Regions from separate parts of the Pseudomonas sp. GW821-FHT02H06 genome, predicted to be linked through region 1. Evidence: riboswitches for the same ligand, from Rfam matches in the RefSeq annotation. Region 1 holds a riboswitch; each other region holds the start of a gene.
The links. Region 1 has a riboswitch for cobalamin ahead of AC07VF_RS03215 (CbtB domain-containing protein). Riboswitches for the same ligand answer to the same signal wherever they lie in the genome.
Positions count from the first base shown of each region.

Region 1 (5,812 bases):
GCCCGTCGCGGGTGGGGTAGTTCGCCAGAATCAGCGCTACGCGCTTGTCGGTGTTGGCGGTGCGGGCAAGCAGCACCCAGCGCCGGGCCAGTTCGGCGACGAAATCCATGCGTTCCGGCTGGGCGCGGTAGCAAACCACGTCGGACTGACTGCGCTCGCTGTGCCAGGCCAGGTCCTTGAAGCTGATTGGCCGGCTGATGATGCGCCCGTCCAGTTCCGGCAGCGCGATGTGCATCGCCAGGTCGCGGGGGCCCAGCCCTTGGGCGCTTGCCTGCCAGGCGGGTTCGTTGTCCTGGGCGCAAATGGCCTGAATGACCGGGATGTCTCGGCGAAACGGCCGAACATCTGGCGCTTCCGGGCTGGATTGGGCGAAGCCGGTGGTGTTGAGAATGACCTCGCAATCAACCTCGTCGAGCCAGTCCTGTATCGCGCTCATGCAGCCGGCTTCCTTCAGGCTGGCGACGGCAATCGGCAACGGGTTCAGGCCCTGGGCCGACAAGCGCTCGCAGAACACATCGATGAAGCCGGTGTTGGCTGCCTGCAGGTGGGAGCGATAGAAAAGCACGGCCGCGACCGGCTGATCGGCGCGCCAGTCGGCCTGCCAGCGGGCCAGGTCGGCGTTGGCGTTCTGCGGGTGATAAATCACGGTGCGCGGCAGGGTTTGCGGCTCGGCCCACGGGTAGTCGCCACCCAGCCAGCGTGTGGCGATGAAATTGAACAGCGCCAGCGCGTTGTGCTTGCCGCCCTGACGCAGGTAATGCCAGAGACGCTCGCGGTCTTCGACGGATTCCGTGCTCAGGCCGCTCAGCTCGGGGTCTGGCCGATCACAGCCCGGGACCAGAATCAGCTTCACGCCTTTCGCGGCCAGCTCCACCAGCCGCTCGACGCCGTAACGCCAGTAGCCGATGCCGCCGTGCAGGGAAATCAGGATGACTTTCGCGTGGCGCAGCACCTCGTCGACGTACAAATCCACCGACGCATGGTTTTGCACCTGCATCGGATTGGCCAGGCGCAGGCTTGGGTAGCTATCCGGCAATTGCCGCGCGGTTTCAGCCAGCAGCGCCAGATTCGAGTCGGCGCTGCACAGGATCACCAGCTCGGCGGGCGTCTGGCCCAGGTCAGCGATGCTGTCGTCGGGGACGAAGCCGCCGGGCTGTGTACGCAGCAGGTGCATGGTTAGCCTTTTATGCCTGAGACTGCATCGCGCAATTGCGCTTCAAGGACGCCGGCGTCCAGTTCCTGGCCGATCAGCACCAGGTGGGTTTCCCGAGCTTCGTCTGGCTTCCAGGCGCGGTCGAAATGCTTGTCGAAACGCGTGCCGACGCCTTGCACCAACAAGCGCATGGGTTTGCCGGGAATGGCGGCGAAGCCTTTGACACGCAGGATGCCGTGCTGGACGACGGCCTGGGTCAGCGCGTCGAGCAACAGCGATTCGTCGGCCTGGGGCAGCGTGATGGAAATCGAGTCGAAGGCGTCATGGTCGTGATCATCATGATCGTCGCCTTCGTGGTGATCGTGGTGGGTCTTGCGCCCGTCGATGTGCAGCTCGGATTCGGCGCCCAGGCCCAGCAATACGCTGATCGGCAGCTGGCCCCGGTTCGCTTCGACGATCTTCACCGCCGGCGGCAGTTCTTCGGCGACTTCGGCACGCACGGCGGCGAGAGCATCCGCGTCGAGCATGTCGGCCTTGTTCAGCACGACGAGATCGGCGCTGGCCAGTTGGTCGGCGAACAGTTCGTGCAGCGGCGATTCGTGATCCAGGTTCGGGTCAAGCTTGCGCTGGGCGTCGACTTGGTCCGGGAACGCGGCGAAGGTGCCCGCGAGCACGGCCGGGCTGTCGACCACGGTGATCACGGCGTCGACGGTGCAGGCGTTGCGAATTTCCGGCCACTGGAAGGCTTGAACCAGCGGTTTCGGCAGGGCCAGGCCCGAGGTTTCGATGAGGATGTGATCGAGGTCGCCGCGACGGGCGACCAGTTCCTGCATCACCGGAAAGAACTCTTCCTGAACAGTGCAGCACAGGCAGCCGTTGGCCAGCTCGTACACACGACCGACGGCTTCTTCTTCGGTGCAGCCGATGGTGCATTGCTTGAGGATGTCGCCGTCGATGCCCAGTTCGCCGAACTCATTGACGATGACGGCGATGCGCCGGCCTTCGGCGTTGTCGAGCATGTGCCGCAACAAGGTGGTTTTGCCCGAGCCGAGAAAGCCGGTGACGATGGTGACAGGGAGTTTGGCCAGTGTTTTCATCGGTTGCCCTCAGGCGTGCGGCGGGGCAACGAGGACGAAAACAGCGCAGGCCGGTGGAAGCAGGCGCGCGGTTAAATTCGCCACCGGATCACCCCGCCCGGTTGTAGTGGAATTCCTCGGCCGCTTGCAGGCGGTCCGATTCGAGGCAGGTCTCCTGGCTCACGGCGGCCGGTCGCTGACAGGCATCATCAGGCGACTGGCATTCATTGCGCCTTCCCGCTCGCGCAGTGGCTGTGCAATGAAGCTGTCCGTTTACAGTTGCGGGGGCAGCTGCGGCTTGAAACCGCATTCCCTTCTTAGCGCCGGTGGCCTTGGTAGTTGATAAAGGCGCCCGGCGAACCTCAAGTGCGCAAGGCTACGCAGTGACTGGAGGCCGGTCAATCGTGCTTTGCAATGAGTGCCGCGCCAATTGACGCACCGATCGCTGCATTGATTGACGCATCGGCTGAAGGGCCGATTGACGAGCCAAACAGCCCGTGGTCTGCTACACACCTTGTTACGGGTGCCCTTCACAGGGTGAAACGGGAAACCGGTGCGTACAGACCTTCGGGTGTGTATCAGTCCGGTGCTGCCCCCGCAACGGTAAGCGAGTGAAGAGTCAGATCCACTGTGTCGGCATCGATATGGGAAGGCGATTCTTGAAGGCACGTCGGCTGTAACGGCTGATGCATGTGCCCCTCGCGAGCCCGGAGACCGGCCCGATAACGCACCATAACAACCCGCGGTGGGCGGGCGCTGTTGATCACTGCCGGCCTTCGTCTGCGGTGTCTTCGCGCCTTTCCGTCCGCTGAATCCACTTCAGAGGGAAGCGCCATGTCCATCAGCACACCCCGCCAGACGTCCGGCACCAGCACAAACACCACAACAGCCGTGACCGCCACCCAAAGCCAGCGCCTTGTCGCCGCCGTCAGCGCGATGTTTCTCGGTGCGTTTCTAGTGTACTTCGCCGGTTTCTCCCACATCGATGCGGTGCACAACGCGGCACACGACACCCGTCACAGCTCCGCCTTCCCGTGCCATTGAGACCCGCCGCCATGTTCAAGCGAATTGCGCAAACGGCCGGGTTCACCGGACTGCTCGCCGCCCTGCTGTTGACACTGCTCCAAAGCTTCTCGGTGGCGCCACTGATCCTGCAGGCGGAGACCTACGAAAAGGCCCCGGCTGCCGAGATGCACGAGCACGCCGAGGGTGCGATGGCCGGCCACGTCCATGACGCCGAAGCCTGGGAGCCGGAAGACGGCTGGCAGCGCGTGCTGTCCACCACCGGCGGCAATCTGGTGGTCGCGGTCGGCTTCGCCCTGATGCTGGCGGCGCTGTACACCCTGCGTACGCCGACCAGTGCCCGCGAAGGCGTGCTGTGGGGGTTGGCCGGTTATGCGGTGTTCGTGCTGGCGCCCACTCTTGGTTTGCCGCCCGAGCTGCCCGGCACTGTCGCGGCGGATCTGACCCAACGGCAGATCTGGTGGGTCGGCACCGCCGCCTCCACGGCTGCAGGCCTGGCATTGATAGTGTTTGCACGGCACTGGGTGTTGAAGGCCTTGGGCGCGGTGATCCTGGTGGTGCCGCATATCGTCGGCGCGCCGCAACCGGCGGTGCATTTGGCACTGGCGCCGGAAGCCCTTGAAGCGCAATTCAAGATCGCGTCGCTGCTGACCAATGCGGTTTTCTGGATTGCCCTGGGCTGGATCAGCGCTTGGTTGTTTCGGCGCAATGAAGCGACCGAGACGCACGTCGGTTTGAAGCCTGCTCTGTGAATGAAGTGCGCGATCGGCCGCTGTGGGTGGTCGGTCTGGGCTGCCAGCGCGGCTGTTCGGCGTTGGAGCTTCGACAGTTGATGGAGGATGGGTTGCGGGAGGGTCGTCTTGAGCTGAAAGACGTTGCCGCCCTCGCCTCCATTGACGGCAAGTCGGCTGAGGTAGGGCTGCTGGAACTGGGTCATGAGCTGGGGCTGACGATCGGGTTTTTCAGCGCGGATGATCTGGCGGCTTACGAGGCACAGCTGACTTACCGTTCGGACATCGCCTTCGAACGCACCGGCTGCTACGGCGTGGCAGAAAGCGCGGCGCTGGCGATGGTGACACGGTTGACCGGCGCGCCCGCGACCTTGGTCATCCCCCGCCGAAAAAGCCCCCACGGGACCTTTGCTCTGGCAACCGCAATCTTGTAGGACCGGCCAACCCTTGTAGGACCGGCTTTAGCCGGGAAGACGTCAGTAGTCACACCGCAGATTTTGATGGTGTGCCCTAGGGCCCCTTCCCGGCTAAAGCCAGTCCTACAAAGTCAGACCGAGTGCGCTCAGGGAGAATGCATCCGACGAGCCACTGCTCAAATGAACTCCAATCAGGACACCCCATGACTGTTTTTTTCATCGGCGCCGGCCCCGGCGATCCGGACCTGATCACTGTCAAAGGCCAGCGGCTGATCCGCTCCTGCCCGGTGATCATCTACGCCGGTTCCCTGGTGCCTGAAGCAGTGCTGGAAGGTCATCAGGCGATCCAGGTCACCAACAGCGCTCCATTGCACCTTCAGCAGATCATCGAGCTGATGAAATCCGCTCATGCACAGGGCCAGGACGTGGCGCGTGTGCATTCCGGCGATCCGAGCCTGTATGGCGCGGTCGGCGAACAAATCCGCTGCCTGCGCGAGCTGCAGATCCCCTTCGAAATCATCCCCGGCGTCACCGCCACCGCCGCCTGCGCCGCGTTGCTCGGGACAGAGCTGACGCTGCCGGACATCTCCCAGAGCGTGATCCTGACCCGCTACGCCGACAAAACCGACATGCCCGAAGGCGAAAGCCTGGGCGATCTGGCACGGCACCGGGCAACCATGGCGATCCATCTGGGGGTCAATAACCTCGGCAAGATCGTCGCCGAGCTGACGCCGCACTATGGCGCCGACTGCCCCATCGCCGTAGTGCATCGCGCCAGCTGGCCCGATCAGGATTGGGTCACCGGCACACTGGCAGATATCGAGGAGAAGGTGCGGATCAAGGGATTTCGTCGCACCGCGCTGATCCTGGTGGGTCGGGTACTGGGCAACGACGTGTTCAGCGAGTCATCGCTGTATCGCGCGGGCCATGCCCATGTGTTCAGGCCCTAGCGTGCGCCTCTAGACCTTGGCGAGCGCCCACAAAAAAGCCCCGAACTCGTCGGGGCTTGCCTGCAACACCATACTTCCTGGAATCACACGTTGACTCAGTAGTACGCGTTTTCTTTCTGGGTGTGGTCGGTCACGTCACGCACACCGGTCAGCTCGGGGATGCGCTCCAGCAATGTGCGCTCGATGCCTTCCTTGAGCGTCACATCTGCCTGACCGCAACCCTGGCAACCACCGCCGAACTGCAGAATGGCGACATTTGCCTCATCTTCTTCCACCACCTCGATCAAGGTCACCTGGCCGCCGTGACTGGCGAGACCCGGGTTGATCTCGGTCTGCAGGTAGTAATTGATACGCTCGTTGATCGGGCTGTCGGCGTTGACCATCGGCACTTTGGCGTTTGGCGCCTTGATGGTCAGTTGACCACCCATGCGGTCAGTCGCGTAATCGACAACGGCGTCGTCCA
Region 1 covers NZ_JBWKVD010000002.1:23,608-29,419, reverse strand. Annotated here, with positions in the region: gene cobN (cobaltochelatase subunit CobN) at 1-1,174, opposite strand, end outside; gene cobW (cobalamin biosynthesis protein CobW) at 1,177-2,250, opposite strand; cobalamin riboswitch at 2,378-2,609, opposite strand; cobalamin riboswitch at 2,734-2,966, shown strand; gene AC07VF_RS03215 (CbtB domain-containing protein) at 3,064-3,273, shown strand; gene AC07VF_RS03210 (CbtA family protein) at 3,285-4,004, shown strand; gene AC07VF_RS03205 (cobalamin biosynthesis protein) at 4,001-4,417, shown strand; gene cobM (precorrin-4 C(11)-methyltransferase) at 4,603-5,349, shown strand; gene nfuA (Fe-S biogenesis protein NfuA) at 5,445-5,812, opposite strand, start outside.

Region 2 (5,812 bases), on a different contig from region 1:
ATGCCATCGCCGAATTGCAGCGGCGCAAGCCGGAATGCTGGGTGTTGACGCAAAACGTCGACGGCTATCATCGCGCTGCGGGCAGTCCGCCAGAACGCCTGATCGAAATTCATGGCCAGTTGGCGCCGCTCTACTGTCAATCTTGTGGCGCCGAGGATCCGCTGTTGAGCGAGCGCCTCAACCGACCACTGCCACCGCTGTGCGCCCGCTGTACTGGCGTTTTGAGGCCATCGGTGGTGTTGTTTGAGGAGATGTTGCCAGAGTTGGCACTGAACGTGCTTCAGGAAGAGATGGCAAAAGGCTTTGACGCTGTGCTCAGCATCGGAACCACCGCCAGCTTCCCATACATTCATGAGCCCATGCTGCGCGCTCGGGTGACGGGAGGCTTTACTGCCGAGATAAACCCTTCGCCGACCGATCATTCCGCGCACATGGATGCGTTTCTGAGGTGTAGAGCCTTAGAAGTGATGGACGACATCGTAAGTCACATTTGTTTCGATTGAATTTGCAAATGGGTACGATTGAAGGCATAGTCTCGGCTTCTTTACACTTCAGCCACGGTCGTGCACATGCTAAACCGCTTCGCACCCCTCGTGCCTCTCGCACTCGTAACGCTGTTGTTCGGCTGTGCGGCCCAGATGCCGACGTCGCAACAACAGTCGCAAAGCCCCCAGTTCCGGGACTCTGCCACCGCTCAATCCGCCAGCAAGCGTGCCGATTACGCATCCTCCGTACTGGATGACGAAGTCGCCACCGAAGACGAGCTCGCTCAATTTGCCGATAACAAGCCGTACCGCCTGCCGGTTCTGGCTGACAGCATCCTCGAGCGCGGCAAATCCCTGATAGGCACTCGCTATCGGTTCGGCGGCACGTCGACCACCTCTGGTTTCGACTGCAGCGGTTTCATCGGTTATCTCTTCCGCGAAGAGGCGGGCATGAGCCTGCCGCGTTCCTCCCGCGAAATGATCAACATCGATGCCCCTCTCGTTAAACGCAATGACCTCAAGCCAGGCGACCTGCTGTTCTTCAGCACTGCCGGCCGTGGTCGTGTCAGCCATGCGGGCATCTACCTGGGCGATGATCAATTCATCCACTCCAGCAGCCGCCGCAGCGGTGGTGTCCGCGTCGACAGCCTCGACGATGCCTACTGGGCCAAGACGTTCATCGAAGCCAAACGCGCGCTGGCGATGGCACCTTCAACGGTACCTGCAACCACTACCGCGATGAGCTCGACTACAATCAAGCGCCAAACCCGTTAATTCCGGGCGCGCAAAGGGCTAACCCCTCTTGCGCGCGACCCCGGCCCTCGGCAAAGTAAGCTGCATCCCGCACAGGTTGTCGTGTTTATGTCGTTAACGGTTCGCCTGATCGTCGCCTCTCTGGCTGTGCTGCTGGCCGCATGTTCCAGCACTCCACCGCCTGCTCCACGCAAGGTCGTCTACCGGCCAGTGGTCTCCGCTCCTCCCCAGTTTTCTTCACCGCTCGCCGACGACGTCCTGTTGCGCGCGATCGGCCTCGTTGGCACGCCCTATCGCTGGGGCGGCAACACGCCTGATTCGGGTTTCGATTGCAGTGGCCTGATCGGCTATGTCTACCACGACGCCGCCGGTATCACTTTGCCGCGATCGACGCGGGAAATGATCACGCTGCGCGGCCCGGACATCGACCGCAGCCAGTTGCAGACCGGTGACCTGGTGTTCTTCGCGACGGGCGGCGGCTCCCACGTCAGCCATGCCGGCATCTACGTCGGGGAAGGGCGATTCGTTCACGCGCCGGCCACCGGCGGCACGGTCAAACTCGACAGCCTGGACAAGCCTTATTGGCAAAAGGCCTGGCTGAATGCCAAGCGCGTTATCCAGCCATCGAATCTTGCCAGGCAATAGTCGTTTTTGAGGCAACGTGTTCATGGGCTGCTGCAGGAACACCTGTGCATTCCAGGGTGAAATCCCGTAAACCCGTGGGCGCTCTGCCCACGGTTCGATTGACGCTCCCCAGTCAACCCTCTAACCTTCGCGCCATGTTTCAGGTGCCCGGGACCTTGTTGGTCCACAGGGTGAAACAGGGAAGCCGGTGCGATTGCTCGTGCGATCAATTCCGGCGCTGCCTCCGCAACGGTAAATGAGTCAAGGCCACGCACAATGCCACTGTGTTCGCTGAACATGGGAAGGCGCCTGGCCTGCCACGGTTGTGGCAACTCATGAGTCCGGAGACCGGCCTGATCCATCGAACAGCATCACGGAGGGCGATGCTCTGCTGCAGGCCGGGCCATGTCCGGTGCCTGCTGACAGTCTTTGCCTGTGCCCTCCGTTTGCCACACCTGCCCTCAAGCGGAGAGCTGAGATGAGCGAATCCCCCGAACGTGACGAACGCCACCTGGCGCGCATGCTGCGCAAAAAGGCGGTGATGGACGAGCGCATTTCCAGCGCGCCAAATGAATGCGGATTGCTGCTGGTCCTGACCGGCAACGGCAAAGGCAAAAGCAGCTCGGCGTTCGGCATGCTTGCCCGCGCCATGGGCCACGGCATGCAGTGCGGCGTCGTGCAGTTCATCAAAGGCCGCCACAGCACCGGCGAAGAGCTGTTCTTCCGCCGCTTTCCCGAACAAGTGCGTTACCACGTGATGGGCGAGGGCTTCACCTGGGAAACCCAGGACCGCCAGCGTGACATTGCCGCGGCCGAAGCCGCCTGGGCCGTGACCCGGGAAATGCTCAAGGAGGCCTCTATCGGCATGGTCGTGCTTGATGAGCTGAACATTGCCCTCAAGCACGGCTATCTGGACCTGGAGCAGGTGCTGAGCGATTTGCAGGCACGCCCGCCGATGCAGCACGTGATCGTCACCGGTCGCGGGGCGAAACAGGAACTGATCGACCTCTCCGACACCGTTTCCGATATCGGCGTGGTCAAGCATGCCTTTCAAGCCGGCATCAAGGCGCAGAAAGGCATCGAACTGTGAGTGAGCGCCAGCCCCGGCACTGCCCGGCAGTATTGATCGCCGCGCCTGCGTCCGGTCAGGGCAAAACCACCGTCACCGCCGCACTGGCCCGTCTGCATCGCAATCAGGGGCGCAAGGTGCGCGTGTTCAAATGCGGGCCGGACTTTCTCGACCCGATGATTCTCGAACGCGCCAGCGGCCATCCGGTGTACCAACTGGACATGTGGATGATCGGCGAGGCCGAAAGTCGGCGCCTGTTGTGGGAAGCCGCCGCCGACGCCGACCTGATCCTCATCGAAGGCGTCATGGGCTTGTTCGACGGTACGCCCTCCAGCGCAGACCTGGCCCGGCGCTTCGGCGTTCCGGTCCTCGGGGTTATTGACGGCACGGCCATGGCCCAGACCTTCGGCGCACTGGCGTTGGGATTGGCGCGCTATCAGCCGGACCTGCCATTTGCCGGCGTGCTGGCCAATCGCGTCGGCACGGTGCGCCATGCGCAGTTGCTCGAAGGCAGCCTGACCGAAGGCCTGCGCTGGTACGGCGCGCTGTCCCGTGAAACCGGCATTGAGCTGCCCAGCCGGCACCTCGGCCTGGTGCAGGCCAGCGAATTGAATGACCTGGACATGCGCCTTGACGCCGCGGCCACCGCGCTGGCCAGCACCTGCGACGCCACGTTGCCACCGTCCGTGACCTTTACCGCGCCGGAATTCGTGCCGGCCGAACCGCTGCTGGCCGGCGTGAAAATCGCCATCGCCCACGACGAAGCGTTCGCGTTTTTCTACGGCGCCAGCCTCGACCTGCTACGGGAGATGGGCGCCGAACTGTCGTTCTTTTCGCCGATCCGCGACCGCGAACTGCCCGACGCCGACAGCCTGTATCTGCCGGGCGGTTACCCGGAACTGCATCACACGGCGCTGGCGGAAAACCACAGCATGCTGGCCGCGATTCGCGCGCACCACGCCGCCGGCAAACCCTTGCTCGCCGAATGCGGCGGGATGTTGTATTTACTCGATGCCCTGACCGATGTCGACGGCCAGCGCGCCGAAGGGGTGGGCTTGCTCAAGGGGGAAGCCGTGATGCAAAAGCGTCTGGCCGCCCTGGCCCTGCAATCGGTCGAACTGCCGGAAGGCATCCTGCGTGGCCACACCTATCACCACTCCCTGACCAGCACCGAGCTGACCCCCATCGCCCGCGGCCTCAGCCCCAATGGCGGGCGCGGCGCCGAAGCGGTGTACCGCGAAGGGCGCATGACTGCGTCGTATGTCCACTTTTACTTTCCCTCGAATCCCCAGGCGATGGCGGCGCTGTTTTTGCCATGAGCCCATCTAATTCAACCGCCGCATTCTGTGGGAGCGAGCCTGCTCGCGAAGTGGGCGCGTCCGATCCCACTCCTTTTCTGAAAAACCGCTTTCGCGAGCAAGCTCACTCCTACATGGGGCGCATCGCAGGTGATTGCTGTGTTTCACGCGCGGGACAGGCGAGCCATGACTGAACACACCTTCACTGACCCCGAACGCGCCGCCGTTTACCGCGCCATCGCCGAGCGTCGCGACATGCGTCACTTCTGCGGGGGCACCGTCGCGCCGGAGTTGCTGGCCCGTCTGCTCGAAGCCGCCCACCACGCGCCGAGCGTCGGTTTGATGCAGCCGTGGCGTTTCCTGCGCATCACCGATCCGGCCTTGCGCACGCAGATTCAGGCGCAGGTGGAGGAGGAACGCATTCGCACCGCCGAAGCCTTGGGCGAGCGGTCCGACGATTTCATGAAGCTGAAGGTCGAGGGCATCAGCGACTGCGCCGAGGTATTGGTCGCTGCGTTGATGGACGACCGCGACAAACACATCTTCGGCCGCCGGACCCTGCCGGAAATGGACATGGCGTCGTTGTCTTGCGCGATCCAGAACCTCTGGCTGGCGGCCCGTGCCGAGGGCCTGGGCATGGGCTGGGTGTCGCTGTTCGATCCCCAGGCCCTGGCGGATCTGCTGAAGATGCCAACCGGTTCAAAACCCCTGGCGATCCTGTGCCTCGGCCCGGTCAAGGAATTTTACCCGGCGCCGATGCTGGTGCTGGAGGGCTGGGCGCAGCCGCGCGCGTTGCAAGAGTTGGTCTACGAGAACACATGGGGAGTGATTGCATGAGTGTGGCGTTATTGAGCGTCGCCGGGGTCGCGCTGGACGCGTTGCTCGGCGAGCCAAAACGGAACCACCCGCTGGTGGCGTTCGGCCGTTTTGCCGAGCGCATCGAACAGCGCCTGAATGCTGCCGGCCGGGGCTGGCGCAGCCATGGCGTGACGGCGTGGTTCATCGCCGTGATTCCGCTGACCCTGATCGCCACGTTGCTCAGCTGGCTGCCGTTCGTTGGCTGGCTGGTGGAAGTGCTGGCGCTGTACTGCGCGTTGGGTCTGCGCAGTCTGGGCGAGCACGTCGAGCCGGTCGCCCAGGCGCTGCGCGGCGACGATCTGCCCGAAGCGCGTCGGCGCGTCGGCTATCTGGTCAGTCGCCAGACCGCCGAGCTGGACAGCACCGAAGTGGCCCGTGCGGCCACCGAATCGGTGCTGGAAAACGGCAGCGACGCGGTGTTCGCGGCGATCTTCTGGTTCGTCGTGCTGGGCGCGCCGGGCGTTGTGCTCTATCGCCTGAGCAACACCCTCGACGCCATGTGGGGCTATCGCAACGAGCGCTTCGAACGCTTCGGCTGGGCGGCGGCGAAAATCGACGACCTGCTCAACTACATTCCGGCACGCTTGGTGGCATTAACCTACGCGCTGCTGGGCAACACCCGACTGGCCCTGCGCTGCTGGCGCACCCAGGCCCCGAAGTGGGACAGCCCCAACGCAGGCCCGGTGATGGCCGCCGGCGCCGGTGCGCTGGGCGTCGAGCTGGGT
Region 2 covers NZ_JBWKVD010000001.1:169,754-175,565, reverse strand. Annotated here, with positions in the region: gene AC07VF_RS00855 (NAD-dependent deacylase) at 1-503, shown strand, start outside; gene AC07VF_RS00850 (C40 family peptidase) at 570-1,259, shown strand; gene AC07VF_RS00845 (C40 family peptidase) at 1,347-1,883, shown strand; cobalamin riboswitch at 2,008-2,233, shown strand; gene cobO (cob(I)yrinic acid a,c-diamide adenosyltransferase) at 2,341-2,952, shown strand; gene AC07VF_RS00835 (cobyrinic acid a,c-diamide synthase CobB) at 2,949-4,250, shown strand; gene bluB (5,6-dimethylbenzimidazole synthase) at 4,416-5,066, shown strand; gene cbiB (adenosylcobinamide-phosphate synthase CbiB) at 5,063-5,812, shown strand, end outside.
Region 2: another riboswitch for cobalamin. It lies ahead of cobO (cob(I)yrinic acid a,c-diamide adenosyltransferase); the one in region 1 lies ahead of AC07VF_RS03215 (CbtB domain-containing protein).

Region 3 (5,812 bases), on a different contig from region 1:
CGTCGTCACCGGCAAATCCTGCACCAACCGCAAAATCGACAACTGCTGCTGAATATCCAGATGATTCGTCGGCTCATCCAGCAACAACACCTGCGGGCGCTGCGCCAAAGCCCGCGCAATATGCCCCCGCTGCTGCTCCCCACCCGACAACGTATGCCACGCCCGATGCCCCAAGTGCTGCAAACTCACATCCGCCAGCGCCTGCGCCACAATCCGGTCATCGTCCGCGCCCCACGGCGCCAGCGCCGACAGCCACGGCGTACGGCCCAACTCAACCGCCTGCAACAGACTGATCGAATCACCCGTCTGCGCGTGCTGCTCCACCACCGCCACCTGCCGCGCAATGTCCCGCCGACTCAGCGACGACAATCGCTGCCCGCCCAGGCGAACATCGCCCTGAGACGGCGACTGAATCCCCGCCAGCAACTTCAGCAGCGTCGACTTCCCCGAGCCATTGGGCCCGACAATCCCCAGGTTCTCCCCCGGCCGAATCGCCAGGCTCACCCCACTGAGCAGCGACGCGCCCTTGACCGAATAACTCAGGTCACTCCCTTCCAGCATGGTGCCGGGCACCTCCTGACGGGCGTTCATCGAGGACGATTCCCGCGGACCAGAATCATGGCAAAAACCGGCGCGCCCACCAGCGCCGTGATGACCCCGATCGGCAACACCTGACCCTTGATCAAGGTGCGCGACAGCACATCGGCGGCAATCATGAACAGCGCGCCAATCAGGGCGCTCAAGGGCAACAACCGGGCATGACGCACCCCGGCCATCAGGCGCACCGCGTGGGGAATCACCAGCCCGACGAAGCCGATGGAGCCGACGATCGACACCATCACCGCCGTCATCAGCGCGGCGGTGAGAATCAGCACGGCCTGCACCCGGCGTACCGGAATGCCCAGGGACGCCGCTGAATCGCTGCCAAAGGTGAACGCATCCAGCGCGCGCCGATGCCACAGGCACACCAGCAAGCCGAGCACCACGACCGGCACCGACAGCGCCACCGACGACCAGCGCACGCCGCTGAGATTGCCCAGCAACCAGAACATGATCCCGCGGGCCTGCTCGGCATTGGCCGACTTGGTGATCAGGAAGGAGGTCAGGGCATTGAAGAGCTGGGACCCGGCAATGCCCGCCAGGATGATCTGGCCGGCAGCGGTCTGGCCCCGAGAGGAGCGGGCGAGCAGGGCGACCAGCGCGAAGGCAGCAATCGCCCCGGCAAACGCGCCGGTGGACAGGGAGATCGTCCCGGCACCGATGCCGATGATCGCCACCAGCACCGCGCCGGTCGAAGCCCCGGCGGAAATGCCCAGCAAGTAGGGATCGGCCAGCGGGTTGCGCAGCAGCGATTGCAAGACCACGCCCGACACGGCGAGCCCTGCGCCGCAGGTGGCGGCCACGATGGCCCGGGTCAGGCGGTAATTCCAGACGATGCCCTCATCGATGGGGTCGAGGGGATAGCCTGTGGCCCACAGCTTGTTCGCCAGCACCTGAACGATCACCGGCAGGCTGATCGACGTCTCGCCGATCGCCACGCCCGCCAGCACCGCCAACGCCAGCAACGCGGTCGCCCAGGCGCCGTGGCCGAACATTCGGACGATGCTTGAGCGAGGAGTACGGAGCGAGGTCATTGGGGGTGAATGGCCTGGGCCAGTTGCTCGATGCCGTCGAACAGCCTGACGCTGGACTCCATGGCGCTGGCGTCCATGATCACGATGCGATTGTTTTTCACCGCATCCATATTCCGTGTGACCGGGTCCGAGCGGAGGAAGGCCAGCTTCTTCTCGTGATCGTCCGCCGGGAAGCGGCGGCGGTCCATGCGCGCGATGACCAGCACGGTCGGGTTGGCCTTGGCGATGGTTTCCCAGCCCACGGTCGGCCATTCCTCGTCAGAGTCGATGACGTTACGCATGCCGAGGGTGTCGAGCATGAAGTTGGGAATGCCCTTGCGTCCGGCCACGTACGGATCGACGTTGATGTCCGGGCTGGAAAACCAGAAGACCGCCGAGACGGGCGGGTTGGCATGGGCGTTCGCCTGCGCCACAGCCCGAGCCATTCGCGCCTGGTAATCCGCGATCAACTGCTCGCCACGGTCCTGCACGTCGAAAATCTGCGCCAGCTGCCGCAGGCTTTTGTACAGCGTGTCGATGCGGAAGGCTTCGAGGCGCGTGCCGTCGGCGCCGACCCGGTTGTTCTTGCCCTCGCAATCGGACGGCAGGATGTAGGTGGGGATGCCCAGGTCGCGGAACTGCTCGCGGGTGCCAACGGCGCCCTGTGGCCCGACCATCCACTCAAACTGCACCGGGACGAAATCCGGGCGTTTGCCGATCACCGATTCAAAACTCGGCGCGTTGTCGGCCAGACGCTCGATGCCGTCGTTGAGGGTTTGGTACTGCGGTAGAACGGGATTGAACCACAGCGACGTACCCACGACGTTCGGGCCCAGGCCGAGCGCATACAGCATCTCGGTGGCGGCCTGGCCAATGGTCACGGTTTTCTGCGGGACGTGGGTGAAGGTCAGCGCTTGGCCGCAGTTGTCCACGGTCAAGGGGTAAATCGTCGACGCTGCGAGGGCGGCAGTGGGCAAGGTCAGGGTGACAAGCAGGGCGGCGAGGCGGCGCAGCGGCATGAACAGCGATCTCCAGATAGCCTGAATGCTTGGCGAAGCAGGCGCTGGAAAGTCCATCCCGACAGACGCCCCGGAAAAAAGGGCGAGCTCATGGTGCGCGCACGGCACGCGAACGGGAGTCCTTCCCCGGACACCCCGCCGGTGAATGAATATGCTGGCCGGCAGGTCTCCTGACTGGCGCTTCATCGCCGTGCTTCGGCCTTCCCGGGGTGACCCAGTGGCAAACAGGAAGCAGGGCTCAGCGCCTACAGTTGCGGGGACAGTTCCCTTTCAGCGCGCAGCACGCGCCTGGGGATTCCCTATTAATTCCGAGCGGAAACCGGCGGCGGGGATACTAAACGATTCGGTGGGGAGAGGCGAATGCAGCGACAGTGTGCCGGAGATGTATTGACACCTCGCAGTAACTGGACGGACGCAACACCTGTGGGAGTGGGCTTGCTCACGAAGAGGCCAGCACATCCGCTAAATCTTCTGCGGCTGGAATGCAGTCTTCGCGAGCGAGCTCGCTCCCACAAGGTATGTGTTTGCAGCGCCATCGGCGTGAGCTCAACACCACCGGCTTAGAGCTTAAACGGCCAACCCACGATCTTCTTCGGCCGTGGCGTCGCATAGGTCCGCACTTTCGAGGTCTTCAACCCCAGACGCACCAGTGATTCCGCCAGTGCCACCGCAGCGGTCACGCCATCCACCACGGGCACGCCGGCGCGGTCACGGATGAGTTGATCCAGGCCGGCCATGCCGCCGCAGCCCAGGCAAATCACCTCGGCCTTGTCCCGATTCACCGCTTCGATGGCCTGCTCGACAATGGCCTCGACCGCACGCTCCGGCGATGCCTCCAGCTCCAGCACGCTCATGCCGCTGGCCCGCACCGATGCGCAGCGCTCGTACACCCCGGCCAGCTTCAGGCGGTCTTCGATCAGCGGCACGGTGCGGTCCAGTGTCGTCACAACGGCGTATTTGTGCCCCAACAACATCGCCAGGCTGGCCGCCGCTTCGGTGATGTCCACCACCGGCACATCGAGCAATTCCTGCAAACCCTCGCGGCCATGCTCGCCGTAGCCGGCTTGAATCACCGCGTCATAAGGCCCTTCGTAGGACATCACCCGGTCCATCACCGCGATGGCCGCCAGGTAGCTTTCGAAATTGCCTTCCACCGACTCGGCGCCGAAGCGCGGGGTCAGGCCGATGATCTCGGTGCCAGGCGAGGCCACGCTGCGGGCCTGCTCGGCAATGGTCTCGGTCATGGATTCGGTGGTGTTGACGTTGACGATCAGAATTCGCATGGACAGATCTCGCGCAGAAAACAAGGCCGGGCGTCTGGCCCGGCGTCGTTGCCCACGATATCAGTCTTTCATCGGCACGGGCGCCTGCAGGGCGATGAAGCCCTGATCGCGCATGGCCTGCCAGAAACCGTCAGGCACCTGTGCGTTAAGCGCGGTGACGTCCTCGATGATCCGCGAAGGGCGGCTGGCACCCGGAATCACCGCCGCCACCAGGGGGTTGGCAAGGACGAATTGCAGCGCTGCCGATTTGATGTCGACCTGGTACTGACGGGCGATCTCCTGAATGTGCGCCACCTTGTCGAGCATCGCTGGCGACGCTTCCTGGTACTCGAAATGCTTGCCGCCCACCAACACGCCGGAGCTGTAAGGCCCGCCGACGACGAATTCGGCGTTGTGCTGACGGGCCTTGTCGAACAGCCGTTGCAGCGGTTGGTCGTGATCGAGCAGCGAATAACGGCCGGCGAGCAGGAAACCATCGGGCTGGGCTTCTTCCAGATCCAGCGTCAGTTCGCACGGCTCGACGCGGTTGACGCCCAGGCCCCAGGCCTTGATCACGCCTTCTTCGCGCAGGCGGGTGAGGGCGCGGAAAGCGCCAGTGCGGGCGATATTGAAATGCTCGATCCAGGCATCGCCGTGGGCGTCCTGCGCGACGTCGTGGACAAACACGATATCCAGACGATCAGTGTTCAACCGCTCCAGGCTCGCTTCAATGGAACGCAGCGTGGCGTCGGCGGAATAATCGGTGACGATCTTGTTTTTCAGGCCTTCGGCGAACGGGCCGCTGCGGGTCTCGGTATCGATCTCGTCGGAAATCAGCCGGCCGACTTTGGTGCTCAGGGTGTATTGGTCGCGTGGGACGCCGGCGAGGGCCTTGCCCAGGCGCTGCTCGGATAAGCCGGCGCCGTAGATGGGCGCCGTGTCGAAATAGCGAATGCCCTGGTCCCAGGCGGATTGAACGGTGGCCGCTGCTTCCTCCTCGTCGATGGTGCGGAACATGTTGCCCAGCGGTGCGGAGCCGAAGCCGAGGCGGCCGATGATCTTGTCGTGCAGACTCATGGAAGATGTCCTGTGCGGTGGGGCGTGTTGGATGTCGCGCGGTTCATGGCCCGGATCGAGCACGATGAAACCGGCGAAGCTTCTTTACTGACTGTTGATTGCCGCAGGGGTTCTTCGTAATCCGCGGCGGTGGACTTTCACATGCTCGGTGAGCGGCTATCCTCAGTCCATGCAAATCTCGCTATTTGCGGTACCTCACTGGGACCAGCTCCTGCGATTCCTCTGCGGGACCGGCTTCAGCCGGGAAGAGGCCCGTGAGTACGCCATCCATGACCAGCGAGGCCGCCGATGAGCGAGCACATCATTCATTTCCATTGCGGGGTCGATCAGGCCAGCACCGAGCATTTTCGCGATCGCTGCCTCGAAGCCCTCAGCAAGGGCGCGACCGGATTGCTGCTGAATCTGTCGACCGCCGGCGGCAGCACGGCACTGGGATTCACCCTGTACAACTTCCTGAAATCCCTGAAAGTGCCGATCCGCGCGTTGAACAGCGGCAACATCGAATCCATGGGCATCGTCATCTACCTGGCGGCTCAAGAGCGGATCGTCTGCCCCCACTCGCGTTTTCTGATCCATCCCATGAGCTGGTACTTCAATCAGAGCTCGGTAGACCACTCACGCATGCGCGAATACCTGCGCAGCCTGGACAACGACCTGCAGCGCTACGTGAACATCTATCAGAGCGAAACCGTGAGCGCGGTGCACCCGCTGGACATAGGGCGCTGCCTGTCAGCGGAGGAGAAGGTGATCCGCGCTGAAGACTCCCTGGCGTGCGGCATTGCCCATCGTGTCGAGCAATTGCAGTTTGCCGAAGACGCCGTGCACTGGACCGTCAGCGCCA
Region 3 covers NZ_JBWKVD010000019.1:40,040-45,851, forward strand. Annotated here, with positions in the region: partial or broken gene AC07VF_RS23125 (ABC transporter ATP-binding protein) at 1-591, opposite strand, end outside; gene AC07VF_RS23130 (FecCD family ABC transporter permease) at 588-1,595, opposite strand; gene AC07VF_RS23135 (ABC transporter substrate-binding protein) at 1,631-2,632, opposite strand; cobalamin riboswitch at 2,776-2,971, opposite strand; gene AC07VF_RS23140 (aspartate/glutamate racemase family protein) at 3,193-3,915, opposite strand; gene AC07VF_RS23145 (aldo/keto reductase) at 3,976-4,971, opposite strand; gene AC07VF_RS23150 (ATP-dependent Clp protease proteolytic subunit) at 5,260-5,812, shown strand, end outside.
Region 3: another riboswitch for cobalamin. It lies ahead of AC07VF_RS23135 (ABC transporter substrate-binding protein); the one in region 1 lies ahead of AC07VF_RS03215 (CbtB domain-containing protein).